DNA from 2 places in the Lysinibacillus sp. NPDC047702 genome. Region 2 is predicted to be linked to the other one. Evidence: a T-box and tRNA genes for the amino acid it is inferred to sense, from the RefSeq annotation. Region 2 holds a T-box; the other holds one or more tRNA genes.
What was found. The T-box of region 2 lies ahead of serS (serine--tRNA ligase). A T-box ahead of a tRNA ligase gene usually reads a tRNA of that ligase, here a tRNA-Ser.
Positions count from the first base shown of each region.

Region 1 (14,493 bases), on a different contig from region 2:
TAGATAGGTTCGAGGTGGAAGTGTGGTGACACATGGAGCTGACGAATACTAATCGATCGAGGACTTAACCAAAATGTTTGAGACATTCAATGCACCGTTTATCCAGTTTTGAAAGAATAATTCTTTCAATTTAATAAGTGAAGTGATGATGGCAAAGAGGTCACACCCGTTCCCATACCGAACACGGAAGTTAAGCTCTTTAGCGCCAATGGTAGTTGGGGGCTTCCCCCTGTGAGAGTAGGACGTCGCTTCGCTTATTTTTTTGTGGAGGATTAGCTCAGCTGGGAGAGCATCTGCCTTACAAGCAGAGGGTCGGCGGTTCGAGCCCGTCATCCTCCACCATTAAATTTATAAATAGTATATATCATTATCGCGGGGTGGAGCAGTGGTAGCTCGTCGGGCTCATAACCCGAAGGTCGTTGGTTCAAATCCGGCCCCCGCAACCAAAAAAGGTCCCGTGGTGTAGCGGTTAACATGCCTGCCTGTCACGCAGGAGATCGCCGGTTCGATCCCGGTCGGGACCGCCATTATTTTGCCGGTGTAGCTCAGTTGGTAGAGCAACTGACTTGTAATCAGTAGGTCGTGGGTTCGACTCCTATCGCCGGCACCATTCCCTTGGAGGGGTAGCGAAGTGGCTAAACGCGGCGGACTGTAAATCCGCTCCTTAGGGTTCGGCGGTTCGAATCCGTCCCCCTCCACCATTTTAGGGGCATAGTTCAACGGTAGAATAGAGGTCTCCAAAACCTTTGGTGTGGGTTCGATTCCTACTGCCCCTGCCAGGTATTGAGGTACTCGTTCATATACAGCTGTTATCATATATAGTGGCGATTGTGGCGAAGTGGTTAACGCATCGGATTGTGGTTCCGACATTCGTGGGTTCGATTCCCATCAGTCGCCCCATTTTAAAATTGGGGTATAGCCAAGCGGTAAGGCAACGGATTTTGATTCCGTCATGCCTAGGTTCGAATCCTAGTACCCCAGCCATTCATTTCTTAATTTGAGCCATTAGCTCAGTTGGTAGAGCATCTGACTTTTAATCAGAGGGTCGAAGGTTCGAGTCCTTCATGGCTCATCATTTTTATAGATACATATGCGCCCGTAGCTCAATTGGATAGAGCGTCTGACTACGGATCAGAAGGTTATGGGTTCGACTCCTGTCGGGCGCGCCATATTATGATTTCGGAATGTAGCTCAGCTTGGTAGAGCACTTGGTTTGGGACCAAGGGGTCGTAGGTTCGAATCCTGTCATTCCGACCATCTTTATTTTATTTGGGGCCTTAGCTCAGCTGGGAGAGCGCCTGCCTTGCACGCAGGAGGTCAGCGGTTCGATCCCGCTAGGCTCCACCATTTTAATATTTTTGGAGGTATACCCAAGTCTGGCTGAAGGGATCGGTCTTGAAAACCGACAGGCGGGTAACACCGCGCGGGGGTTCGAATCCCTCTACCTCCTCCATTTCGGGTCAGTAGCTCAGTTGGTAGAGCATTAGATTGAAGCTCTAAGTGTCGGCGGTTCGATTCCGTCCTGACCCACCATTATTTGCGGGTGTAGTTTAATGGTAAAACCTCAGCCTTCCAAGCTGATGTCGTGAGTTCGATTCTCATCACCCGCTCCAAAATGGGCCTATAGCTCAGCTGGTTAGAGCGCACGCCTGATAAGCGTGAGGTCGATGGTTCGAGTCCATTTAGGCCCATCATTATTCCGAAGTAGCTCAGTTGGTAGTAGCACCTGACTGTTAATCAGGTTGTCGCAGGTTCGAGTCCTGCCTTCGGAGCCACGGCCCGTTGGTCAAGTGGTTAAGACACCGCCCTTTCACGGCGGTAACACGGGTTCGAATCCCGTACGGGTCATCAAGCATGTAGCACAGTTGTGTGTTACATGCTTTTTTCTTTATGTATGTCAATCAATTGCCTTATAAAATAGTGAAATTATAAGCCAAAAATTATAATACCATCCTAAATGAAACCATGGTCATTTGAGAGGAATAATCATAGTGCATTAGAAAGTGCGATCCTGCACTAGATAGAGCCAATTAATGAATCTGTAGACAGTTCAAAGTCTGAGGTAAATAATTTTAATTTTATAAAGAAGAAATCATTTGTGTGGGTTAATTAAGCCTTGAAACACAAGGTGAAGACTTACAATTTAAATCATATAAATAAATGACCAGTACTCACTTTAAATGAGTAACTGGTCATTTTTGCTTACATCAACAATACATTATTTCTTTGCCTACCTATTAACATAATCAGATACTATGAGAGCACCTAAATGATTTGGTTTCTATACATTACTTTATTTACATTATGTCTTACGGTCTTATGACCAGCTTTAGTACCTTTACCAATAGCTATAAGCATAACATCTAAATACCTTTCGGAAATATTTAAGATTTCTTTTAATTTCTTAGAATCATAGCCTGACATAGTGATTGTCTCAAAACCAGCTTCATTTGCTAACAAAATTAATGACATTGACGCAAGACTTACATCTCTAGTTAATTCTAGTTCTAGATCTTCTTTAGATTTATTTTCATAATAATTTATGGCAGCATTCGCTAGATAATCTCTTAGTGATTCATCAAAATAACCTGCCTGAAAGCCTTCTTCATGTATCTTAATAATATTATCTTTATCAAATGCCTGATAATCACCTAACATAACAATTAATGTTGAAGCCTCTATCACTTGTTGTTGATTAAAGGCTATAGGCAATAATAAATTTCTTAAATCTGGTTCATCAATAATTAAGTATCGAGTAGCTTGAATATTATTTCCATTAGGTGACTTACTTGCACTTTCAATTAATGAGGTTAGAATTTCTGAACTAATTTTATAACTTGGATCATAATGTCTAACTGAACGTCTTTTTTCTAAAATATTTTTTACACTCATTTTATCAACTCCGAAATTTTATTTATTGCACCTTTAATTATAGTAAGCAATAATAAATAAGAAAATAACGCACAAAAATGTGGTATAGCCACTTTTAAGTGCCTATTTAGGAGGAAAAGCACAAGCACATGGTTAACTATAATACTGGAATCAACATTTTTATGAACATTGCAGGTGGAAAGTGGAAATGTCTGATACTCTTTTTCTTGAGCCAAAAATCAGTAAGGACAAAAGAGTTTTACGAATTTATACCTGGAATTACACAAAAAGTCCTAACAGATCAATTGAAACAGTTAGAAAGAGATGGACTTGTACAAAGAGAAGTATTTAAAGAAGTACCTCCAAAAGTGGAATACAGCTTAACTGATCTAGGAAAATCATTTGTACCAGTATTAAACACAATGTGTGAATTCGGTAATACGTATGCACGTATAAAAGGTATAGAGAAAGATCAACAAATTTATTGTGATACGTTCCTTAGTTCTCAAAACGAAAATATATAGTAATTGTCACTTGTTCCTAAGTTGTTCCTTTTCAATATGCTTGATAAATTAGCTCTTGATATTTTATGGAATTACATGACAGCCTCTATAAAACTATTTCATATAAGGTTAAAGGTGACTGTATATAAAGAGGGGAAAAGTGACCAATATTATTACACTATAATTATATTGGTCACTTTCATTTTTAGCGGTTAAGTGACTATCAGTATTAGTAGTCATTCTAATAGCATTGTGTATCTAACTGCTCTATATTATTTTGAAGTTAACATTTCTGCGAATTAGAAATGAAGTGAATGAGTGTGCGTGGAATTTCTTTTGTTTAACTATAATTTTGAGACTACTTTATTCCAAGCAACATCTATTGCAGATGAGCGTGTAGGAACTAGCCGTATTAATGAAAATAAAATCAATAGGTTAACATTTTCAGCTTTCAAAGGATTAAGTAAATTTCCAATAGCTTTTTTTATTCTAATACCTCATCAATAAAGGTTAATGACCAGCAAGCTAATTTTAGCCGAGCTGGTCATCTTTTTTGTATTTGCTAGGATGGAATTACCTATGTAATATATCCAATTAAAATACAAAATTTTCCAATGATAAGTGGAGTTGTGTAGAAGTTGTATAGACCCATGTGATAACCTTTACTTGTTTTCTAGACTAACTTTTAAGGAGGGGATGTTATGAAAATTGTGATAGTAGATGATGAAAATCAATCATTAAAAAGACTAAAAAACTTACTTAAAAAAAGTAATGTCTCGGAAGTCGACATAGTTGGAGAATATACAAATTTTCTAGAAGTGGTTGCTCAAATACAAACAATGCAACCAGATGTTGTATTTTTAGATATAGTAATGCCTGATATGGACGGCCTAACACTTGGTAAAAGGGTTCGGGAACTATTACCAAACATAGAAATTGTCTTTACTTCAGTCTTTGACAAATATGCGATAGAAGCTTTCAATTTGCATGCCATAGACTATCTATTAAAGCCTGTGCAAAAGCCACGTTTACATAAAACATTGGAACGACTTCAAAAGATTATCGAAAAAAAACAACCAAACACAACTAGGCAAAAAATGATTCAACTGTTAGGAAGTATAAAGGTAGTAATGCCTGATGGAAATGCGCAAGTAATGAAGTGGCGCACATCAAAAGCAAAGGAATTGTTTACTTATATGCTTACCCATCGCAATGAAATCATTCAACGAGACCTCATTTTGAAGCTGCTTTGGCCAGAAATTGATATGGATAAGGCCTCTAAGCAGCTTTACACAGTTATTTATACCATCCGTCAAACTTTGGAGAATTATGGATTAGACGGAGTGGAAATTTCCAGTCCATTATTGAAATCAGGCTATCAGTTATTATTGAAAGATGTGGAAATCGATGTGGAACAATGGTTAACACAATTAAAGTCTTTACCTCCGCTTGAATTGACTACAATAAGGGCACATGAGCAGGTATTCCAAGCCTATTCAGGCAATTATTTGGGTGATAGTGATTATTTATGGTCAAAAAGCGAAAGGGAACGACTAAGACGTTTATGGTTATACCATGCACAACAATTAAGTAAATATTATATTAAAAATGAGAACTACTTTGCTGCTGTAAAGGTGCAAGTAAAGGTTCAGTCATTTTTCCCTGATGAGGAAGAAAGGTATTTTACCTTGATGAAGCTCTACGATTTACTGAGCAATGCAGCTGCTGTTGAGGAACAATACTGGTTATTAAAGAAAATGCTAAAGAAGCAAGTAGCAATGGAGCCAAGTGAGGAAATTGAAAGATGGTATCAAAAATGGAGACAAATGAGCGCGATTTTGCAGGTGAAAATTTAGATTAATATGTTATTTAGTATGAGAATGAAGAGGATTTGGAATTAATCGATCTAAAACTTAAAAAGCGGTTCTCATGACAACTCTCTTAGCGCATAGATTCTTCTCTTCATAACTCACTCCTCTTTAAAACTGTTCAACTTTGTTTAAAAGAATTTTTTCCTTTTTTAATAAAAAGATATTTGATATTAGTTAATTATATATTTGTTTAATCATAAAAAGAAATCCAATCAGCTGTCCTATGAAAGCTGAAGACTTGTAAAGTTAATAGAAATTTTGTGAGAAAAAAGGTGATGTGCAATAACGACATTGCCTATTTTTTATGTTGTAGAAGTTGTATAACCAATGTCAAAAGAGCACATTGTGCCAAATTTCTGATGTAAATATTTTGTATAGGTCGATGTTCTATAGTTAAGTGTGAGGAAATATTGAAAAACCTCAGATTTTTGGAGTTAATTTAGTTCATAAAAGGAGGATGAGTAGCTCTTTACTAAGAATTTTATGGCACTTTTTCAAAGAATGGAGGAACAAACATGCAAACTAAAAAGCAACAAAAATGGTGGAAACGCTCCCTCAACGCATTTCTTGCCACAGCACTAGTCGCAAGTAGTATCTCTTTTGTTGGTGTTCCACAAAAGGCAAAAGCAGCAACAAATGATACACCAATATCATCCCCAGCTGGTGTAGATGGTGCAGTTTTATGGCTTCGCCCCGATAAGGGAATTAGTGTTGAAAGTGGAAAAACAGTATCTGAATGGCAAGATCAAAGTAATGTTGGCAATCATGCTACACAGAGTACAACTACTCTGCAACCAATGTACCGTAATGATGCACAGTATAATGTGAATTTTAATCCGATGTTAGAGCTGAATAATAAGTATTTTGATCTTGATGTCAATAAACTTCCTACGGGTAATTCATCACGAACAATTGTAGCTGTAGCAGCATCAGAGAACAATACAGCCGATAATCGTTATATCATTTCATGGGGAACTGCTTCTGGGGGTAATATGATAGGCATGCTCCAGCTTAGTGGAACCACAAAAGGTGCGATGTCTATTTATGGAGGCTCGTTCTCAAGTGAGGATGGTTTCTGGCAAAAAAATGTGCCAAATGAACTGGTGGCAACATACGATGGTACGAATGGTGCGTTATATAGCAAAACGACACAAATAGGTAAAGCACCTCAGAGCTGGAATACCGCTAAGACACAGGCACGAGTAGGACGTATTATTGGAAGTGGTCGACCAGAAGAATGGATAGGAACAATTGGCGATATTATTGTGTATGACCGTGCTCTGGATGATACAGAACGCAAACAAATAAGTTCATATCTTGCTATTAAATATGGCTATACACTTGGAGTTGAGGGACTTTCTACGAATAGTAAAAAGGCAGATTATTTAGCTTCTGATACAAGCGTACTATGGAACGCAACTACAAATGCAGCGTATTATCATAGCATCGCAGGGATTGCGCGTGATGATAATGGTGGATTATTGCAGAAGCAAAGTAACAGCACAAACCCTGGTCATCAAGTGATTATTGGTTTAAGTGAAATTAGTGATAAAAACTCTAATAATGTAGCAACTTTTTCAACTGATATGCAATATTTAATGTGGGGAGATAATAATCAACCATTTACTTATACTAAACCAATTGGTGATAGAGCACATACTGAACGCATTTGGAAAGTGCAAAATAGAGGAAATGTTGGACAAGTAGAATTTGCCATTCCTAAAGCAGCCTTACCAGAAAAAGGAGCATTGCTAGTAGGGGATAGTGATACAGATTTTAGTGCAGCAAAAGAATATCCATTAACGTTAAAAACAATTAATGGAAAAGAGTATTATACAACAAAGTTAACGTTCACAGATGGTCAATATTTTACTCTTGTGACAACACAGCCTGAACTAGAAACAGCAACCCTAACACAAACAATCACTGATGAAAATAAAGTGACCTTAATTTTTGATCAAAGTGTGACTTTAACAGATTTAAATGGCTTTACAATTACGAAAGATGGAAAAGAGATTCCTATACAAAGTGTTACTCACACAATAGATGGTAATAAGATAATTTTAACATTACCAACAAATGAAAATGTTACAAATGAATCAGTTATTAAGGTGAAATATGAAAAAGACTCTGGTAACTTAAAAGGTAGCACAAATAATCTGCCAGTTGGGAATTTTGAAATAGAGGCAGTAAATTCATTTGCAACTTCTTTAAAAATCAACGAGCCAAGTACTACGATTGTAGCAAAGCCAAAACCGGACATAAAAGGTGAAGTTGAAGCTGGTTCAAATGTTGAAGTTGTGATAAAAGATAAACTAGGAAATATAGTACCAAATGCAGGTGGTATGGCTAGTGTTGATGGGAACGGCAATTGGACATATACACCTTCATTAGATTTAGCAATAGGTGACTATACAATTGAAGTGAAAGCTACAAAAAACGATAAGACAGTTACAAAAACAAAGCCATTAACAATTGTTGATAAAACAGCCCTTCATAATAAAGTAACAGAAATAGAAGGCTTAACACCAACACATTACACATCAGAAAGCTGGGCAAAATTACAGGAGAAATTAACTGAGGCAAAAGCAGTGTTAACGAATCCTACTGCTACACAACAAGAGGTAAATTCGGCATTACAGGCATTAGAAGATGCACAAAATGCCTTAAAAGCACCAAAACCAACAAGTGTGGCACTGACACAAACAGTATCTGAAGGTAATAAAGTGACACTGACATTCAATCAAGAAGTAGAGCTAACAGATTTAACAGGCTTTACTGTCATGGTGGATGGAACGCCAGTAACACCGACATTTGAAGTTGATCCAACTGATAGTAAAAAGGTGATCTTTACATTACCGAATGGCACAGACGTAACGAATAAAGAAGTGAAGGTTATTTATAATGGTGCAGGTAATTTAAAAGGTAAGGGAGCGACAGGTGCGCCTGTAGAGAATTTTGAAATGGTGGCAGAGGACCCATACAGCGCAGCGTTCCAAATTACGAAGCCAGACGCAGTAACAGCTAATCCGCAGCCAACAATTGGTGGGAAGGTGGATGTAACCACAACACCATCTACTGTGACGATTGTCTTGAAAAATGACAAGGATGAGTCTCTGCTGGTAGATGTGGCGGCAACAGTCGATCCACTAACAGGTGAATGGACATATACACCACCAACAGGTTTACCAGATGGCACATATACAATTATTGCAACAGCAACAAATGGTCAACAAACGGTAACGAAAAAACATACATTTACAGTGGCAACAACACCAATAGTAAACAAAGTACCACTACAGCAAAAGGTGGATGACGCTAAAAACTTAGTTGCAGGTGAGTATACGCCAACAAGCTGGGCACAGTATCAAGAGGCTTTAAAGAAAGCGAATGAAGTGCTGACGAATCCAAATGCAACACAGGGAGAAGTAGACAAAGCATTAGCAGCATTAACGGTGGCACAAAATGCACTTGTGAAATTAGGCAAAGGGCTAGGTACATTAACTCCATCTACAGGTACGTTAAGTCCAAACTTCCAAACAGGGGTAACAGATTACACAATGACAGTTGGCTATCCAACATCAGTCATTGACTTTACAGCGATTCCAGTAGAGGCAGGTGCTACAGTCACAACAACAGTTAATGGGCAGCCAGGCAGTATTGGACAAATTCCATTGCGTGTAGGCGAAAACATACTTGTCATTACAGTAAAAGATGCAAATGGTAACGAGAAACACTATACCGTGAAAATCTATCGTCAAGCTGATACATCTTATCCAGGTGGTGGGAATTCAGGTAACGGTGGTACGACAACACCAATAACACCGACACCGGGTGACACAAAAACAAAAATCCAAGTGGAGCTTGAAATCGATGGCGAAAAACCACTGGAAAAAACTACTGTAGAGATTGAGCGTACTAAGCATGCCAATGGCGATATCACAGACTTTGTTGCTCTGACAGAAGCCAATGCAAAAGAAGCTGTGGCAAAGGCAAAAGCAATCGGTAACGATATTGCGCGTATCGTATTACCAGATGTGAATGATGAAGTGAAGGAAGCGAAAGTTGAAATTCCAAAAGAATCCTTGAAATTATTACGCGATAACGGAATAGCGTTAGAAATTTCATCAGAAAACGGACATATTGCAATTCCAGTAAGTTCAATGCAGGGCATTGACGATAACTTCTACTTCCGTCTAGTACCCGTGAAAAAGGAAAGCGAGCGTCAAGCGATTGAAGAGCGTGCACGTGCAGAGCGCGTTGTGCGAGCAACACTGCAAAGCAATGATGTGCATGTGGTAGCACGTCCAATGACAATCGAAACAAATATGCCAAGTCGTCCTGCGCAGGTAACATTGCCATTAAAAGGCGTGAAAATCCCAACGGGTGCAGCAGAGCGTGAGGCATTCCTGAAGCAATTAGCGGTATTTATTGAACACTCCGATGGGGAGAAGAAAGTCGTTATCCCTGAGGTAGTAACAATGGCGAAGGGTGAGCTAGGCTTACGCTTTACAGTAGAGAAGTTCAGCACATTCACAATTATTCAGGTGAATAAGGTCGAAGAAACAAAACCATCTCTTGAAGTAAAAGAGCATGAAGCGTACATTAAGGGCTTCCCAGATGGCACATTCGGTCCAGAGAAAAACGTAACACGTGCTCAAGTGGCAACAATGATTGCGCGTATCTTAGGCTATACAGATGGACCAGTAAACACTGCACCATTTAAGGATATTCCAAGTGATCATTACGCAGCGGGAGCTATTGCCTTTGTCAAAGAGCGTAGCATTATGAATGGCGATATTAATGGTAACTTCCGTGCCAGTGAAAACATTACACGTGCACAAATGGCAACGGTAGTGGCGAACTTTAAGCAACTGCCTATCGAAGAGAATGTAGCGATTACATTCAACGATACAAAAGGTCATTGGGCACAATGGATAATCGAAGCGAACCGTGTGGCAGGCATCATCAACGGTCGTCAGGATGGTAGCTTTGCGCCAGAAGAATATTTAACACGTGCTCAAGCGGTGATCATGATGAACCGCATGTTTGAGCGCGGTCCGCTACAAGGCGTAACAGCACCAAGCTTCCCAGATGTAAAAGCAACACACTGGGCATTCAAAGAAATTGAGGAAGCAGCGAAATCTCATACTTATTTTATTGATGAAGATGGGGACGAGCAACTTTCAAAATAAGACATATAGCAAAAGCAGGCTAGGGGAAACCTTAGCCTGCTTTTTCAATAGAGACGGATAGACTCGACATCGCCCTCTCTTTATTTAGGAATTTGTAAGGAGATTGTTGTGCCTTGTCCAACCACGCTTTCTATGGTTAATTCTACGCCAAATAATTGTTTTAGGCGCTGTTGGGTATTGACGAGGCCCACGCTTCTTTTCTCTTTAGGACCATTGTTATCAAAGCCAACGCCATTATCGGAAATGGTTATGTTAAAGTGTTGCTCAGTCTCTACAATGTGAATTGTCACGGTTCCTCCTCCGCGTCGGGTAAAATGCCATGCTGGATGGCGTTTTCGACAAGTGTCTGTATGGACAGTGGAGGGACGGACAGTTCTATATTCTCAGGGATGTCCCATATTACTTGAACTTTATCGCCAAAGCGTATTTGTTCTATGGCAAGATAGGCACGAACGAGCTTTAATTCATAGTCGATTGGCACGACTAAATCGACATTTTGGAAATCGAAGCTCGTTTGTAGATAATCACTAAAGGCAAGTAGTAATTCTTCCATTTTCTCCTCATCTACACCATGTAAAGAAATAATAGAGTTCAAAGTATTGAAGAAAAAGTGTGGCTGAATTTGTGCCTGAAGCCATGCAGCTTCAATGCGCAGACGCTCTTCGCTAGATTGCTTCACTTGAATAAGAGCTTGAACACGTGATTTAAGCTCCATATATTCCATTGGTTTTTTAACATAATCATTGGCGCCACTTAAAAAGGCAAGTTGAATATCTTCACTTTGCTGTCGAGCTGTTAAGAACAATATTGGTAACTCTGAGATAGAAAGTTTTTCGCGAATGTGCTTGGCCAAATCATAGCCAGACATATGCGGCATCATAATATCAGAAATAACTAAATCATAGCTATTGTTTTGAAGCATATCGAGAGCCTCTACCCCACTTAAAGCTGTTTCAATTTCAAAGGAATCCGTTGAAAATGCATTGACAAGTACTTGTAAGTTTACAGCGTCATCGTCAACAATGAGAATTCTTGCATGGCTAGTTATTAAAGAGTTCGTTTCTGTAGTAGCAGCAATATTGTGTTCTCTCGAAAAATCATTTAAAAATGAATATTTGATGAATGCAGTGTCCTTCTCAACATTTAATTCACTGTCTTCCACATTCTGCGACTTCGCTATTGGTAATGAGAAAGTAAAGGTTGAGCCAACGCCGATAGTAGATGATACCGACATTGTTCCCCCGTGTAAGGAAACAAGCTTATGGCAAATGCTTAAACCTAATCCAAGGCCACCACCTATGGATGTCATTGTCGAATCCACTTGTTCATAGGGCTCAAATACGATTTCTTGCATATTTTTATCAATGCCAATTCCCGTATCTGTAACGGAAATATATAATTGTTTCCCAACTACTTCAGCATCAATCGTAATGGAACCTTGTTCAGTAAATTTAATGGCATTATGAATTAAATTCGCAAAAATTTGAATAAGTCGTGTCTCGTCGGCAAAAACAAATGGTGAATTAATAGGTATTCGCACAATAAGTTCAATTGGCTTTCCTTTCAGCATAAAACGAAACATATTACTGACCCCACTTGCGAGGTTATAAGCATTTAAAGGTTTTGGTTGTAGCTGAAGCGTTTTTTCTTTTAATTTTACTAAATCCAATAAATCATCTAACATGTGGGTCATGTGGTTTCCGATTCTTACCATTAGCTTTAAATCATTTTGATCTTCTTTATCTACCTGCTTAGCTAACATCGTTTGGGCAATACTCATCATGCCATGCAAAGGGTTACGCAGTTCATGAGAGGTATTTGCTAGAAAATCATCCTTTGTGTTTATTTCTTTTTGTAATTTCACAGAAAGTTTTTCTGTTTGTAAAGTTGTTTGAAAATAGCTTGTAAACCAAAATGCGGATAATGCAGTTACACCAATAAATATATCAAAAGGATAATGACTATAAGGTAATGTTGTATTCTGTCTTATAGGTAAAAATAATGAATTGGTTACCACTGCTGTACCTGTTAATAATAAAAATATCACGCCTTTCTGCCCTTTTAAAGCTATGATCAATGTGAAAATAGTTATAATAATAGGAGAGACGATAAAAAGTATTATAAATATCAATTTGGTTTTAAAAATATATTCAATGGGCGCTACTACAATAAAAGATAAATAGAAAGTACATACCAATGGGACAATAGTTAATATTTTAGGTTTAGAGTATTCCTTCATCAATTCACGTAGTAATAAAACAAAAAACAACGCATTATGTATGTAAGAGAAATACGTTAGTTTGTTTGCCCAAATCCAATTTATAGGTAAATAACTAAATAATATTCTATTGCTAGAAGTGAGTATCGTTAAACAAGCTGAAATAGTAATCATGGCAAAATAAAATAAAGTTTTATTTCGAATGCCTATACCCCAAAGCAAAATTGTAAATAGTAGGTAAATTAGAAAGACTAGACAAACGGCCATTTGAGTTTCAATGGAAAAGGACGTTGATTGTTCCATTGAGTGTAGATCGCCAAGAATAATTTCTCGTTGAAACCCACCTTGTTCATAAGGATTTGTTTGAACGCCTTGTATAATAATTTCGCTTTCATTAGTATCAAACGTAAAAAAGTAAGTTATAGGTCTGCCAATAGGAGCATTTTGAGTAAGATTTGTCGTAAGATTTCCTAATCCTTCAATAAATTGACCGTCTATATAAGCTCATAGGGTGCTAAACCTTCAGGAATCGTAATACCGTACATCTGAGAGGAAGTGTGTTCTTTTAAAATTTTTAAACGATAAGAACCATAATGAGCTTTCTCGCTATTTTTAAAGTATTGATCCCAAGATTCTGGCTGATTCGTATAAACCTTATTTTGTTCAACTGATTGGACATTTTCAGAAGCGAGGAGGACATTAGGGTAGAATTCCCATTCCTTCTGTAGCTTAACTTTGAAATTATGGCTTGTATCAATACTCCTTAAATCTACCGTTCCTTGTATGGCATTGACTCCTTTTGAAATGTTTGTGAAATTCATCCAAGTAAAGTGTAAAAAGGTTAGAAAACAAAAGAATAACCCAGAAATTAGAAAAATCGATATTTTTTTAGAGAATATTTGCTTTTTAATCATAAAAAATAGATTTCGACAAATAGGTTTATTTCTCCTTCAAAAATAATGATTACCTATCAATTCTTTATGATAATATTAACATTTTCCCAAATGAGATTTTATTTGGAGAGATTAAACAATGAAAACTATTGAATTTGGAATCAATCATCTTTTTAGTAATTTAACAGGAATTATCTGCTGTGTAATTAAACTAATAAAATAGAACCATGCCATATAGAAGAGCCTGTGAATTGCATATATATAAAACATGGCGCTTCTTTTGGGTATTCTAAATTATTTCGGATAATAGAGACTATATATAATAGAGGAAAGTCATAACAATTAATCAAAAGTCACTCGTAAATAATTTTAGTGAAATTAGTGATGAATTAGAGCTTGATAAATATACTTTTGATATCCTATGAAATTACATGACAGCCTCCATAAATTTGAACAAACTATTTCATATATACAATATGTATGTTTTTTCTATAGATATTTTCATGGTGCTTCCTGTTTTGTTCCACTAATATGAGGGTAGGTGGAGGAATCGACATGAATATACAGGAGATCAAGCAGTTCTTAAATCTATATCAGGTAGAGCAAAATGAATCAGAACTTTGGTTAGAAAATAGATTACAACAGATTCAAAATGCAGGAGAATACTATCCAACAACAGACGAACTAATTTTTGGCGCACGGGTGGCATGGCGTAATAGCAACAAATGTATTGGACGCCTGTTTTGGCAGTCACTGCATGTAGTAGATGCACGTGATGTTTTAGATGAACAGGACATTTTTCGTAAGTTACTAGAGCATATTGAGTATGCAACAAATAAAGGTAAAATTCGTCCAACGATAACCGTGTTTGCCTCGGATCGAGTACGGATATGGAATCATCAGCTAATTCGTTATGCAGGCTATGAAACGGAGACAGGGGTT
Region 1 is NZ_JBNNMG010000086.1:15-14,507, forward strand. Features, by position in the region: partial or broken rRNA gene ACQKIM_RS25345 (23S ribosomal RNA) at 1-72, shown strand, start outside; rRNA gene rrf (5S ribosomal RNA) at 139-254, shown strand; tRNA gene ACQKIM_RS25355 (tRNA-Val) at 267-342, shown strand; tRNA gene ACQKIM_RS25360 (tRNA-Met) at 372-446, shown strand; tRNA gene ACQKIM_RS25365 (tRNA-Asp) at 452-527, shown strand; tRNA gene ACQKIM_RS25370 (tRNA-Thr) at 535-610, shown strand; tRNA gene ACQKIM_RS25375 (tRNA-Tyr) at 618-701, shown strand; tRNA gene ACQKIM_RS25380 (tRNA-Trp) at 706-779, shown strand; tRNA gene ACQKIM_RS25385 (tRNA-His) at 825-900, shown strand; tRNA gene ACQKIM_RS25390 (tRNA-Gln) at 910-984, shown strand; tRNA gene ACQKIM_RS25395 (tRNA-Lys) at 1,000-1,072, shown strand; tRNA gene ACQKIM_RS25400 (tRNA-Arg) at 1,093-1,169, shown strand; tRNA gene ACQKIM_RS25405 (tRNA-Pro) at 1,181-1,257, shown strand; tRNA gene ACQKIM_RS25410 (tRNA-Ala) at 1,272-1,347, shown strand; tRNA gene ACQKIM_RS25415 (tRNA-Ser) at 1,361-1,453, shown strand; tRNA gene ACQKIM_RS25420 (tRNA-Phe) at 1,458-1,533, shown strand; tRNA gene ACQKIM_RS25425 (tRNA-Gly) at 1,540-1,613, shown strand; tRNA gene ACQKIM_RS25430 (tRNA-Ile) at 1,618-1,691, shown strand; tRNA gene ACQKIM_RS25435 (tRNA-Asn) at 1,699-1,775, shown strand; tRNA gene ACQKIM_RS25440 (tRNA-Glu) at 1,777-1,848, shown strand; gene ACQKIM_RS25445 (nitroreductase family protein) at 2,266-2,892, opposite strand; gene ACQKIM_RS25450 (winged helix-turn-helix transcriptional regulator) at 3,021-3,395, shown strand; gene ACQKIM_RS25455 (response regulator) at 4,076-5,230, shown strand; gene ACQKIM_RS25460 (S-layer homology domain-containing protein) at 5,761-10,440, shown strand; gene ACQKIM_RS25465 (sensor histidine kinase) at 10,521-10,730, opposite strand; gene ACQKIM_RS25470 (ATP-binding protein) at 10,727-12,961, opposite strand; gene ACQKIM_RS25475 (hypothetical protein) at 13,153-13,572, opposite strand; gene ACQKIM_RS25480 (nitric oxide synthase oxygenase) at 14,107-14,493, shown strand, end outside.
Region 1: it has a tRNA-Ser gene. The T-box ahead of serS (serine--tRNA ligase) is inferred to sense a tRNA for this amino acid. The anticodon was not compared.

Region 2 (14,493 bases):
TGGAATTAATAGAATTGAAAGCAGGATTTGCGAAAGTGACACTTTCACCAGCTACTCATATGCTGAACACACATGGTACTGTACACGGGGGCATTATTTTTTCACTAGCTGATTATGCCTTTGCAGTGGCAAGTAATTCTTATGGAACAACTGCTGTTGGTGTGACAAATACGATTAACTACATGAGCGCGAGTTTTGCTGATCACAAACTAACAGCTATCGCTCAGGAAGTGAAAAAGACACGCCGCTTAGCTTGGTATCGCATCGATGTGTTAAGTAACGATGAATTATGCGCAACAATGGAAGCGATGGTTTATCGTAAAAATGAAAGTTTTATTGGATAAGAGTAATCAATTTCGCCTTGGCGTAATTGCGTCTGGATTTTGAATTGTGCCCGCACAATTCATTCCTTTGAAAATCCGTGACATCCGCCGGAGGCTGTATCTTCATTCAGTAGGTGTTTGGACAACTACTGAAAAGGAACCAAAACCGCATTCATCTCTCCACCTGTAGAGATGGGAGTCTTCTGCTGAATGAAGATAAAGTAATCAAAAGTGAAATGGCAATGCTGATGTGATTGAAGGAGCAATCTATCAAATATCCACCGGTTGCTTGTTATAGTAGATGTGTATGAAACCTTTTTGAGTGATGAATAGGTTTCATACACATCTTTTATTACGCTTAAATCCATCTCTAGTTTAGTGACAAGGAGGGATCTTGAAGTTGTCTTCTTATCCCTTTACTTTTGCTAGCGCAGTTGGTTTTTTCTGCGGTATACCAAAGTACGCCTCTTGTACTTTTGAATCATTTAATAACTCTTGGGCTGTACCTGAAATTGTCATTTGACCATGCGCTAATACACAGGCACGGTCAGCAACCTTTAAGGCCGCTTTTACGTTCTGTTCTACCAAAATAATCGTTGCACCTCGTTCATCACACAGTTTACGTAAAATATTCATGATATCTTTCACAATTAAAGGCGCGAGTCCTAATGAGGGCTCATCTAGCATTAATACTTTAGGATTGGCCATCAAACCTCTTCCAATAGCTACCATTTGTTGTTCCCCTCCTGAAAGTAAGCCACCAGGACGATTGAGCATTTGCTTTAAGCGTGGAAATAATTCTACGATTTCCTCGTAGTCACGATGAATCGTTTTCTTATCTTTCTTATAACGATGATAAGAACCAAGCATAAGATTGTCTTTTACAGATAACGAAGAAAAAATTTGTCTTCGTTCAGGTACTAAACAGATTCCTTTGGCAACTGTCCTTTGTACACCATCTCTAGTAATATCAAACCCCTTGTATTCGATTTTCCCCTCAGTTGGCGTATATACACCAGCTAGAGTACCAAGTAGCGTACTTTTCCCTGCACCATTTGATCCGACAATTGACAGTAATTCTCCTTCTAATAGCTCAAAATTTATACCTTCAAGGACGTGTAAATACCCATGGTGGGTATGTAGATTTTCGACTTTAAGCATACTCCACACCTTCTTCCTCATCATCGCCCAAGTATGCTGCCAGGACTTGTGGATTTTGATAAATCTCTTCAGGAGTGCCTTCTCCGATTTTTACACCATTATCCAAAACTACTAAACGATCTGAAATGGACATAACCGTTTCCATGTCGTGTTCAACAAATAAAAATGTCATACCATCCGCCCGCATTTTCAAAATTACGTCGACTAATTGTCTAGATTCTTCAGCGTTCAGACCTGCCATTGGCTCATCTAATAATATTAGTTGTGGTTTTGAAATTGCTGCACGCGCAATTTCAAGCAACCTCTGATTACCATAAGGCAATTTATCTGACATTTCATAGGCGAATTCGGCAATTCCTACGTCCTTTAAACATTGCAATGCCCTTTCCATTGTTTGAACTTCTTCATTGACGACAGCCGGTAATCGTAAACCTGCCGTTAAAATGTTTGTTTTCATCGTAATATGTGCCCCAGTCATCACATTTTCGATGACGGTCATATTATCAAAGACTTCTAAATTTTGAAATGTTCTTGTCACACCAGCTTGTGCTATTTGATATGGTTTTTTACGTGTTAATCGCTTACCTTGGAAGTACACATTTCCAGATGAACTAGGCAATACTCCAGTAATCATATTGAAAAGAGTCGTTTTACCAGCTCCATTCGGACCAATAACAGCGAAAATTTCACCTTTATTAATTGTGAAGGATACATTGTCTACAGCAACAACACCGCCAAAAATCTTTGTTAAGTTTTCTACGCTTAATATAAGTTCTTTGTTAGTCATTAGTTTTCCCTCCTGTTGCTTGGGTATTGATAGTTAAAGTCATGTGAGTAGTGTTACCCTTCTTTTTAAATTTGGAGAAAATTTTCTCGAATTGTGGTACTAAACCATTCGGCATATAAATTAATGTTAAAACAAGTAATAAACCGAAGAATACGATTTCAAATTCTCCCCCAACATTCGGTAAAATCAATGGTACATAGTGCTTTAATATTTCTCCCAGTAAAACATACGTTGCAGAGCCAATAATGGCACCCCAAATATTACTTAATCCCCCGATAATGACCATTATTAAAAAATAAATCGACGTATTTGCTGTAAACAAATCTGGATTAATAAATGATACATAATGGGCTAATAAGGAGCCAGAGATAGATGTGAAAATAGCACTCGTCATGAAGATTTGTAGTTTATATTTCATTAAATTAACACCAACTGCATCTGCTGCAATTTCACTTCCCTCAATGGAACGTAAACCACGGCCAATACGTGAGTGAATAATGTTACGTGCAATAAACAGTGCGACAAAAACAAATACCCAAATAAGATAGAAGTAACTACGATCTGTGACGAATTCAAAGCCAAATAAGCTAATAGACGGAATACCAAAAAAGCCGTTTGAGCCTCCAGTAATCTGTGTTAACTCCTTGAATGCGGTATAGACAATAATACCAAACCCTAATGTTGCTAATGCTAAATAATAGCCCTTCAATTTAAATGTTGGAATACCAATTAGTAAAGCAACAAGCGCAGAAATTAGTGCACCTACAATAATTGCTAACCAAGGAGATAAACCATGTGTACCTGTCATAAAAGCGGATGTGTAGGCACCGATTCCATAAAAGGCTGCGTGACCTAAAGAAATTTGTCCTGCGTATCCCGTTAGCATTGTTAACCCGATACATACTAATGCATAAAATCCAATCATTGTAAAAATGGCAAGTGTATAAGTAGATCCCACAAGCGGGATACAAAATAGCAGTGCAAAGAAAATACAAGGTCCAACCAAGCTGTTATTATAAATTAGTTTTAAATTTTTTTTTGTCATAGCTTTTGTACCCCTTATACGCGTTTTCCTGAAGCTTTAGCAAATAGACCTTCAGGTTTTACAAATAAAATTAATAGCAATAAAGAGAAACTCACTACATCTTTTAAACCTGAAGACCACAATCCTTCTGTAAACGCTTCAATAATTCCGATTAAAAAGGCACCTGCAATTGCAGCTGGGGCATTTGTCAATCCACCTACAACCGCTGCTACAAATGCTTTTATGCCAAGCATCATTCCCATATCATAGGATGCACCGGATATTGGAGCGATTACTGTACCCGCTAAGGCTCCTACTGCAGCACTTACAACAACCGCAAGTAATGACATTTTATTTGGGTTTATTCCCATTAAACGAGCAGCAAAAGGATTGACCACACAAGCTGTTAATGATTTTCCTGTAAATGTGTAGTTAAAAAAGTACATCATGACGATTAAAATTATGATAGAAAGACCAATTGCCCAGAGGTTTTGCGGAAGTAATACGGCATCTAAAAATTGAATTGGTGTATTATCCATAAATGGCGGTAATGTTTGGGCTTGTGTCCCCCAAATTAAAATCGCAATCCCACGGAATGCTATCGAAACCCCAATTGTAATGATAATTAGTGTTGTCATGGATGATTTACGAGCGGTATGAATGGCTGTTCGTTCAAATATTCCGCCAATAGCCGCTACAATGGCGATACTTAAAATAATGGCTAACCATAAGGGTAGATTTGCTTTTACAAGTGAAATACTGATTAAAGCACCAAACATAGCAAATTCACCCTGTGCGAAGTTAAGAATACCTGTCACGTTATAGATAATAACGAATCCCACTGCAATCAGTGCATAAATTGCTCCTATTGTTAAACCTGAAAATAATAATTGCAACATTTGAGAAAATGTTTCCATGATATCATTCACTCCATTTCATTTCGATGTAACTAAATTGATAATGAATGAACAGTGATGGGGAGACACCACTGTTCATTGAATTTGTATTATTTTTATCAGTTTTCTAAAGTCCATTTTCCGTCTACAATACGTACTATTGCAAAACTATCTGGACTTAATCCCATATGGTTTTCAGCATTGATGTTAAATGTACCTGTTAGGCCTACAAATTCCCCCAGTTCTTGCTCAATGAAATCCCGAAGAGCGGCGCTATCAGTACCTTTCGCTTCAATTGCTTTTGTTGCAATAGTGAAAGCGTCTGCTGCATATGCACCGAACGTACTTGCCGATTTATTGTATTTCGCTGTGTAAGATTCGTTGTACGTTATTAATAGTTCTTTTTGTGGATTTGAATCTTCTAAACTATTTGCAACTAATAATTTTCCTGTTGGTAAAATTACATCATTCGCTGCTTCGCCTGCGACTTCAATAAATTGATTTGTTGCAATTCCATGACTTGCAAGCACAGGCATATCTAGTGCTAATTCACGAATGTTTTTAATAACAACTGCAGATTCCTGTACAGTTCCCCAAACGATAATTGCATCTGGATTTGCTTTTTTCACACGTGTTAATAATGGTTTTGCATCTGTGACTGTTGTTTCGAATTCATCTTCAATCACTGACTCTACACCGTATTTAGGGGCATGTTTAACGAATTCGTCATGACCACCTGTACCATAAGAATTCGCAACATTTAACCATGCTACTTTTGATAAGTTATGATCTTTTAAATATTGTAAAATACGTTCTACTGCTTGTTGGTCGTCTTGTGGCATCTTAAATACCCATTTACGCGCTTTGCCATCTTCACCTACATAAATTTGTTTACTTGCAGCAACCGAGATATAAGGTACTTGATTTTGTTCTGCTAAAGGCAACATAGCTAATGAGTTACCACTAGTTGTACCGCCTATTACAAGTGATACTTTGTCTTGAGTTAATGCTTTTTTCATTGCAAGAATTGCTTCATTTTGGTCTGATTTATCATCATAAGTTACTAATTCAATTTGTTGACCGTTAATTCCGCCTTCTGCATTTTTTTGATCTACTAACATTTTAAGTGTTTGCATTTCTGGTTCCCCAAGAGCAGCTGCTCCACCAGATGCTGAAAAAATCCCTGCAATTTTTATTGAATCCGCTGTTGCTCCTGTACCAGATTCTGAGCTAGAAGATCCTGCTGATGATGATGAATTGTTTTTTCCTGAATCAGATGATGAACCACACGCTATCAAAAATAACGCACTCACCAATAGGAAAAGTGATAGTAAAGTCTTTTTCATAAAATACTACACCCCTTAATTATTTTTATACCTATATAAACCGCATCCCTATTAAAAATGACGGTATGTATAGCTCCTCATGAATAAAAAACATAACGAAAATTATTTAATTACATTTTTTTTGTAATACAAAGGTTTCTTAAGATAACAACTAATTTTATTTTCCAAGAAAAAAATCACACATTCTAGATTTTAATAACTATAAAGTAGAAAAAATCTGCTTTTATTAGTCCAAAGAATAACATGTATTGTAATAAATGATAAATACTAAAAATATACACATCAAATCATTATATATACGTTTTTTATATATCCGTTTTTATTTTGTTATATTTTTAATCAAATTAAATCATATAATTTGACTTATAAAACCCTTGCCACCTCTAGTAAAATTGCATTTTCCTTGCAAATATAAAGGAAAGAAACATATTAAATATAAAAAACGTTATATTCTAAAAAATCTGAAAATATGTTATTATACATAATAAATATACTTATTCGACAAAATACTGCATTTTAAGTATAAAGGTGGGAAATTTTATGGATCTTAGGCAATTAAATTACTTCATAACAATTGTCGAGGAAGGACAAATTACGAAAGCTGCAAAAAAACTTCATATGGCACAGCCTCCACTTAGCCAGCAGTTAAAAATGATGGAAGAAGAATTGAATTGTAAACTACTAGATCGAAATGGTAGGACACTTGATATGACGGGTCCCGGAAAAGTGTTATATGAAAAAGGGAAAACTTTATTATCTAATTTCGAGGATACTATTTCTGAAATAAAGGAAGTAGGAGAAGGCTTAAAAGGTGTTTTATCCATAGGCGCAGATCAAACTTGTTTATCCTATATACCTGAAAAAATCAAGATTATGCTCGACCGATACCCCGATTTATGCTTTAAAATTATCGAAGGTGATACATTATTCTTAACAGAGAGCCTTTTAAGTAAAGAAATCGACGTAGCTATTTTACAGCAGCCCATTGAAGATGAAAAATTTTTTTCGTTAGGCTTAGGTGTTGAGGAATTTGTACTTGCTACACCATCGAAATGGAATTTACAGAGCCCGATTCATATGGAAGATTTAAAGAATATACCATTTCTTTCTTTTTATCGTCATCATAACTGTAATACACTTCGTATTATTTTAGATGAATTTAAAACTCATGGATTTGAACCAAATATTATTTGTGAGTGTACTAATATTGCCATGGTCTCTTCCTTAATTAGAGAAGGAGTAGGTGTGACCATTTTGCCGAAAACAAGTCTAGATAAGTTTTCTATTGATGGCATTAAAATTATTGAATTTTCTAATTGTTATATCCAGTCAAAGGCGACGATAGTTTGGCCAAAAGAACGATATTTAGCAAAATATGCACTGAATTTTTTAGAATTGTTTACTAAAAATGGCAATTAATCAAATTTACCTATATAAAAAATGTGCTTCTAGGAACGTGATCTTTGCTTGCCCCGTAGAAATAACAGACCAAAACTCCATAGAATGAACATTTTAAAAAGGAAAGCAATTGTTTTGAAATTTCATTTGGGTAATAAATCTATTTTATATCTCATACTTATATTTACTCAGACATAACGATCTCTATAAAGCATCGCATGCGTCTCCTTTAAAATATATTTACAAAGAAAAGCTACCATCGAATATCTCCAACGGTAGCTTATTTTTCTATTTACTTCTTTAATTCTCTGCACTTGCCGCTTCGACCCAGATTATTTTGGGGCTATTACTTCTTTCCCGCCCATATAAGGTCTTAATACCTCAGGAATTATTACGCTTCCATCAGCTTGCTGATAGTTTTCTAGGATAGCCGCTACTGTACGTCCAATAGCAAGACCTGAGCCGTTTAATGTGTGCACATACTCTGGTTTTGCATTTGCTTCACGACGGAAGCGAATATTTGCACGACGTGCTTGGAAATCCTCGAAATTAGAGCAAGAAGAGATTTCACGATACATGTTTTGTGCTGGAATCCAAACCTCTAAATCATATTTTTTTGCTGCCGTAAAGCCTAAATCTGCTGTACACATCTTTAATTTACGGTAAGGTAGGCCAAGTAATTGTAGTACCTTTTCAGCATGACCAGTTAATAGCTCTAGCTGTTCATATGATTCCTCTGGCTTTACAAAGCGTACTAATTCTACTTTGTTAAATTGATGCTGGCGAATTAAACCACGTGTATCACGTCCCGCAGAGCCTGCCTCTGAACGGAAACATGCACTATATGCAGCAAAGCCCTGTGGTAATGCTTCTACAGATAAAATTTCATCACGATAGAAATTTGTTACAGGTACCTCTGCAGTTGGAATTAGGAAATAATCTGTTTCTTCTAATTTAAATACATCTTCTTCAAACTTCGGAAGCTGACCAGTACCTGTTAAGCTATCACGATTAACAATCACAGGTGGCAGCATTTCCTCATAACCATGCTCTTCTGCATGTAAATCCATCATAAATGTCATTAATGCACGTTCTAAGCGAGCTCCAAGACCACGATAGAATAAAAATCTGCTACCTGTCACTTTTGCTCCACGCTCGAAGTCTACAATTTTTAAATCTGTTGCAATATCCCAGTGTGCTTTAATATCAAAATCAAATGTCGGTACCTCACCCCAAGTATATTCCACAACGTTGTCATCCTCTGTTGTGCCCACTGGTACAGATTCATGCGGGATGTTTGGTAAACGCATCATCATATCTTTAAAACGGTCTTCTACATCATTTAATTGGACATCTAGCTCCTTAATTTCATCGCCAACCTGACGCATACGAGCAATTACTTCATCGGCGTTTTCTTTATTACGCTTCATCACAGAAATTTGTTCAGATACTTTATTACGCTCAGCTTTAAGCTCTTCTGTTTTTGCAATTAATTCACGACGTTTAGCATCTAATACTTCAAAATCGTCTAAGTTTCCTAAATCCTCATTACGTGTTAATAGCATTTCTTTAACTTCAGCGAAATTATCGCGCACGCGTTTAATATCTAACATCGTTCATACCTCCAATAGATTCTAAATGATGGGAAATAATAAGTCAGGTGAACACAAAAAAGCCCTCATCCCATAAAAGGGACGAGAGCTACCCGCGTTGCCACCCTAATTGACTAGACACCATGTCTAATCCACTTATTTCATAACGGCATTTCAGCCGGCGACAGCCTACTTCATTAACTTCGACTGCGCAACTCCAGGACGGATTCACAAGTGTTTTTATCAGCTTCCACCAACCGCTGACTCTCTAAAAAAAACGATCCTGCTACTACTTCCCATCATCGTGTTCAGTTATTTAAATTTTATCCATACTGTACTATACGAAACGACATTTTGCAAGTCAAACCATAGACGATACAAAATATTTGAGAATACGTGTATCTGTTGTTAATTCAGGGTGAAAAGAACAGCCTAATAAATGATCATCCTGCGCCAAAACAATTTTCCCTTCATGCTCTGCTAGGACTTCAACACCTTCACCAACTGATACAATATGAGGTGCACGTATAAAAACAGCAGGAATTGAGTCACCTATTTTAGGTATATTAAGGTCTACTTCGAAGCTATCTACCTGACGCCCATAAGAATTTCTTGCTACTACTACATTCATAACTGCTAAATGCGGCTCATAATCCACTACTTCATTTGCCAATAAAATTAAGCCTGCGCATGTTCCAAACATTGGCAATCCAGTCTTTGCAAGTGTGCGAATTGGCTCTAACAGCTCGTATCGATTCAGCAACTTTCGCATTGTAGTACTCTCCCCACCAGGTAGCACAAGTCCATCTAGTTGCTGCAAGTTATTGTGCTGTTTTACCAAAACAACCTCACAGTCTAGTGACTCTAACATTTGCATATGCTCTCGTACCGCTCCTTGCAATGCTAATACACCAATTCGTTTCATGTTACCAGCCTCGCTCCTGCATACGCTCATTTTGACCAAGCTGTGCAATATCAATGCCTTTCATTGGAACCCCTAGCTCTTTTGATATTTCGGCTAAAAGCTTATAGTCCTTATAATGTGTCGTAGCCTCTACAATTGCCTTTGCAAACTTCTCTGGGTTTTCTGATTTAAAAATACCTGAACCAACGAACACCCCGTCAGCCCCAAGCTCCATCATTAAAGCTGCATCAGCAGGCGTAGCGACACCACCAGCTGCAAAATTCACCACTGGTAAACGCCCATTTCGTTTAATTTCTCTTAATAATTCAAACGGAGCTCCAAGTAATTTAGCCTCTGTCATTAGCTCATCCTCTGTCATACCGACCACCTTACGAACTTGCGCATTCACTTTACGAATATGGCGTACAGCCTCTACAATATTCCCTGTTCCTGGTTCACCCTTTGTTCGCAGCATTGAAGCTCCCTCACCAATGCGTCGAGCGGCTTCTCCTAAATCACGGCAGCCGCAAACAAATGGTACAGTGTAATCACTTTTTAATAAATGAAACTCTTCATCTGCAGGTGTCAATACTTCACTTTCATCAATATAATCAACACCCATTGCCTCTAAGATTCTTGCTTCGACTATATGCCCTATACGTGCCTTAGCCATCACAGGTATAGAGACTGCCCCCATAACCTCCTCAACAATTCTAGGATCAGCCATACGTGCAACGCCGCCCGCCTTACGAATATCTGATGGTACCCTTTCTAATGCCATGACAGCTACAGCTCCTGCTGCTTCAGCAATTTTTGCCTGCTCTGCATTTATTACGTCCATAATGACGCCACCCTTTTGCATTTCTGCCATTCCTCTTTTTACTAGCTCTGTGCCTGTTTGTTTCATGTTTCTAACCTCCATCTTTATGATGAAGTCTAGTATAATGGAAATTGACTATATCGAAATATCCAGTTTTATTAATATCTATAAGGTCAGGAGGAAACGTAAACGTGGACATGCTATTATTTCAGCTAGAAAAAGATGGCGGAAAACCGCTCTATGATCAGCTTTATAGCGGCATTAAAGAAGCTATCATTACAAAGAAAATTACAGTAGGAGAAAAATTACCATCAAAAAGAAAATTATCCGATTTTTTGAATATTTCTCAAACAACAATTGAAATTGCATATGCACAACTACTAGCTGAGGGCTATATAATGTCTAAAGCACGCGTTGGATATTTTGTAGAGGAGATTGACGAGCTTCCCTATATTCATCAAGACACGGTAGCTACCTTAAGTGATCTGCCTAGGAAAAAAACATACAAAATAGATTTTAATCCTGCTTCTATCGATATTCATGCATTTCCCTTTCAAACATGGCGTAAATATGCAAAAGAGCTTTTTGATGATACTTCAAAGGAATTATTATTAACTGGAGAACCTCAGGGAGAGCTATCTTTACGTACTGAGATTGCTAATTATTTATATCAATCGCGTGGAGTTGTTTGTAGCCCTGAGCAAATAGTTGTGGGTTCAGGGACGGAGCAGCTACTTCCAATGATTTTACGCCTCTTTAGTGACGACACTTACTTTGCTCTTGAAAATCCTGGTTATCCAGCTGTCCATCGTATGTTTTCTCAGCATAAACGAAAGGTCTATCCAATTACTGTCGATGAAGAAGGCATCTTAATTCATGAACTCGAAAAAACGAGCGCTGACGTTGTGTATATCACACCATCCCATCAGTTTCCAACAGGTGCAGTATTGTCAGCTACAAGACGTGCACAGGCATTAAATTGGGCTACACAGAGCACCTCTCGCTATATAATTGAGGATGACTATGATTCTGAATTTCGTTATACTGGAAAACCAATTCCTGCACTACATGCACTTGATCGAAACGATAAAGTCATTTATATGAGTACCTTTACAAAATCATTAATGCCATCCTTACGTGTTGCTTATTTTGTTCTCCCGCCAAAATTGCTCGCGACCTATAATGAAGTATTTAATTACTACTCATCAACAGTACCTAGATTCGATCAACATATTGTTGCTAATTTCATGCGGGATGGTCATTTTGCTAAACATTTAAACCGGATGAGGAAAATTTACCGTAAAAAACACGATAAGCTTACTTCTATTTTAGAAAACTATTCTAATCAAATTAAAATTACTGGGGAGCAAGCGGGAATGCATATATTATTAGAGGTACAGCATGCACTATCTGAAAAACATTTACAACAGCTCGCCTCTAATGCAGAGATTGGTATTTATCCATTATCGGACTACCGACTAGATCGCACTGTAACATCGCAGGCTCAATTTTTACTAGGCTTTGGAGGTATACCTGTACATGAAATTGAACAATCCATTGAGAAACTTATGGATTGTTGGGATATAAAAAAGCACCAATCACCCTCACGTTAAAATGCGGGCTGATTGGTGTTTCTTTTCAATTAGGGCTCAATTAATTGAATATTATAATGTTCAAACCATGTATGAATTTGCCCTAGATATGCCAAAAGTTGAGGCCCTGCCATTAATTGCCCGTACCAAGGAACTTTAAAAGAGCTACCACCAGAATCAATTAGCTCAATCAGCTTCTGCCTTTCAAATAACTCATGAAGAATCGAATTTTTATCCTTCATTATTTCTCCTAGCCATTTTTGAACACCCATCGTATAAAGCGGATGATAGGTTTTAGGATACGGATTCTTTTTACGATACAATACTTCTTTGGGCAATAAGTGGTCCATTGCTTTTCGAAGTAATCCCTTTTCCATTCCGCCTAAATTTTTCATTTCCCAAGGAATATTCCATGTATATTCCACAAGACGATGATCAGCAAATGGAACTCGAACCTCAAGACTTGCTCCCATACTCATACGATCTTTTCGTTCTAACAACGTTTGCATAAACCACACCATATTTAAATAAAACATTTCACGATGCCTTGCTTCCTCTATACTTTCTCCTTCGAAATATGGTACTTCTGCAATTGTTTGTGTATAAACATGCTGTGTATATGATTCAACTGCTAATTTCTTACGCCATCGATCTTGTAGCATTGTTGCTCTTTCACCAAGTGAACGAATCCAAGGGAAACCTGTTGTCGTCTCAGTAAACCATGGATATCCACCAAAGATTTCATCTGCACATTCACCTGATAATGCAACTGTAAAGTCCTTTTTAATTTCTCGGCATAACCATAATAGTGATGAATCTACATCTGCCATTCCTGGTGAATCTCTAACAAGCACAGACTCCACTAACAAATCAATTAATTGCTGTTGCGAGATTTCCTCAGCATGATGATCTGTTTTAAATGTATTTCTCATTTGTTCAATCCAATAAGTGTCTGTCGATGTTTGAAATGCATGTGGATTAAAAAAACGCTCATTATCCTCATAATCAATAGAGTACGTATGAAGCTTATCTTTCCCCTGTTGCTGAAAACTGTTCGCTGCAATGCCTGTAATAATACTAGAATCTAAGCCACCTGAAAGAAAGGTACAAATTGGTACATCCGAAACAAGTTGACGTTCAATTGCATCAGTCAATAAAAAACGGACATGATCTACTGTATCTTCTAAAGATTCATTATGACGCTCGCTCTGCAAACGCCAATATTGCCAAATTCGTATACCTTCCCTTGAGAAACGTATTGCATATCCAGGACGCAATTCGTTAATATTTTGAAAAAGCGCCTTCCCTGGTGTTCTAGAAGGCCCTACAGCCATAATATTGGCCAATCCCTCTGCATTTACAGTTGCTTTCACCATAGGATGTGCTAATAATGCTTTTACCTCAGATGCAAAAAGCAAACTACCTTGTTGCTCTGTATAATACAAAGGTTTTACCCCAAGTCGATCTCTACATAAAAATAGTGATTGTAATTGTTCATCCCACACCCCAAAAGCAAAGATACCATTTAAAAAATTTACACATTGCTCTTTCCATTCGATATAAGCCGTTAGCAAAACTTCCGTATCTGAATGTGTAGTAAAAGTATATCCTCGATTTTGAAGCTCCTTACGTAATTCCTCTGTATTATAAAGCTCGCCATTGTATGTAATGACATAATTTGCACCTTCATGACTTTTCATCATTGGTTGCTTGCCGCCGATTAAATCAATAACGGCTAACCTTCGATGGCCAAATGCTATATGCTCATTACACCAAATATTATCATCATCAGGACCGCGCTTATTTAAAGTTTGCGTCATCAACTTTATGATTTTTTCACTTGTTCTTAAATCTTTTTGAAAGCTAGCCCATCCTGTAATTCCACACATTTAGCCACATCCTTTCGCCTATTAGCGTATGCAGTAATGTACTAAAACGTGAAAAAGAACACGTAATGATTTACGTGTTCTTGAATGATTGATTATTAAAATAAGCCACCAACAAAGTCGGAGATACCACCCCATAAGTTGCCAAAGAAGTTACCTATACCTTGGAAGAATAATGAGATGCCACTAGCACGCTCCACAGCCTCTGTAGTGACAACATCAGCTGTTAGTTCCTTACCATCAATGAAACCGTAATCGGTACCCTCTGAGCGCTCAATAACTACCTTTCCGACAACTGTATCCTTTTTAACCTCTGCTTCTAGACTCTTTTTATCTAATACTAGTTTTGGTTTATATAGATCTTTATCAGATGACTTCATCATAAATGATACAGGTTCTTTTACAGCAATTGCTACTTTCTTTTCTTTACCTTTCGTAACTTTTACTGTTTTTTGATCTTTAAACGTATACTTCGCTGGAATAATTTCTTGTTTTGAGAATTGTGAAAAGCCGTAGTTAAATAATTTAGCTGTTTCGTCGAATCGAGCTTTCTTTGATTCCTGCCCTTTTGCATCTACAGCCTTCATAACAACAGAAATTAAACGTGTACCATTACGCTCTGCAGTACCTGTAAAGCAATGTCCAGCAAAATTTGTTGTACCAGTTTTTAATCCGTCGACGCCTTCATATTGGTGCACTAACCCAGGCAACATTAAGTTCCAGTTCCTCATTTCAATTCTATCATCTGTACCTTCGCGGAACGT
Region 2 is NZ_JBNNMG010000034.1:34,198-48,690, forward strand. Features, by position in the region: gene ACQKIM_RS16285 (hotdog fold thioesterase) at 1-344, shown strand, start outside; gene ACQKIM_RS16290 (ABC transporter ATP-binding protein) at 732-1,484, opposite strand; gene ACQKIM_RS16295 (ABC transporter ATP-binding protein) at 1,477-2,271, opposite strand; gene ACQKIM_RS16300 (branched-chain amino acid ABC transporter permease) at 2,264-3,316, opposite strand; gene ACQKIM_RS16305 (branched-chain amino acid ABC transporter permease) at 3,331-4,212, opposite strand; gene ACQKIM_RS16310 (ABC transporter substrate-binding protein) at 4,311-5,537, opposite strand; gene ACQKIM_RS16315 (LysR family transcriptional regulator) at 6,078-6,956, shown strand; gene serS (serine--tRNA ligase) at 7,268-8,548, opposite strand; T-box leader at 8,623-8,839, opposite strand; gene pdxT (pyridoxal 5'-phosphate synthase glutaminase subunit PdxT) at 8,889-9,452, opposite strand; gene pdxS (pyridoxal 5'-phosphate synthase lyase subunit PdxS) at 9,454-10,338, opposite strand; gene ACQKIM_RS16335 (PLP-dependent aminotransferase family protein) at 10,443-11,864, shown strand; gene asnB (asparagine synthase (glutamine-hydrolyzing)) at 11,894-13,732, opposite strand; gene ACQKIM_RS16345 (D-alanyl-D-alanine carboxypeptidase family protein) at 13,828-14,493, opposite strand, start outside.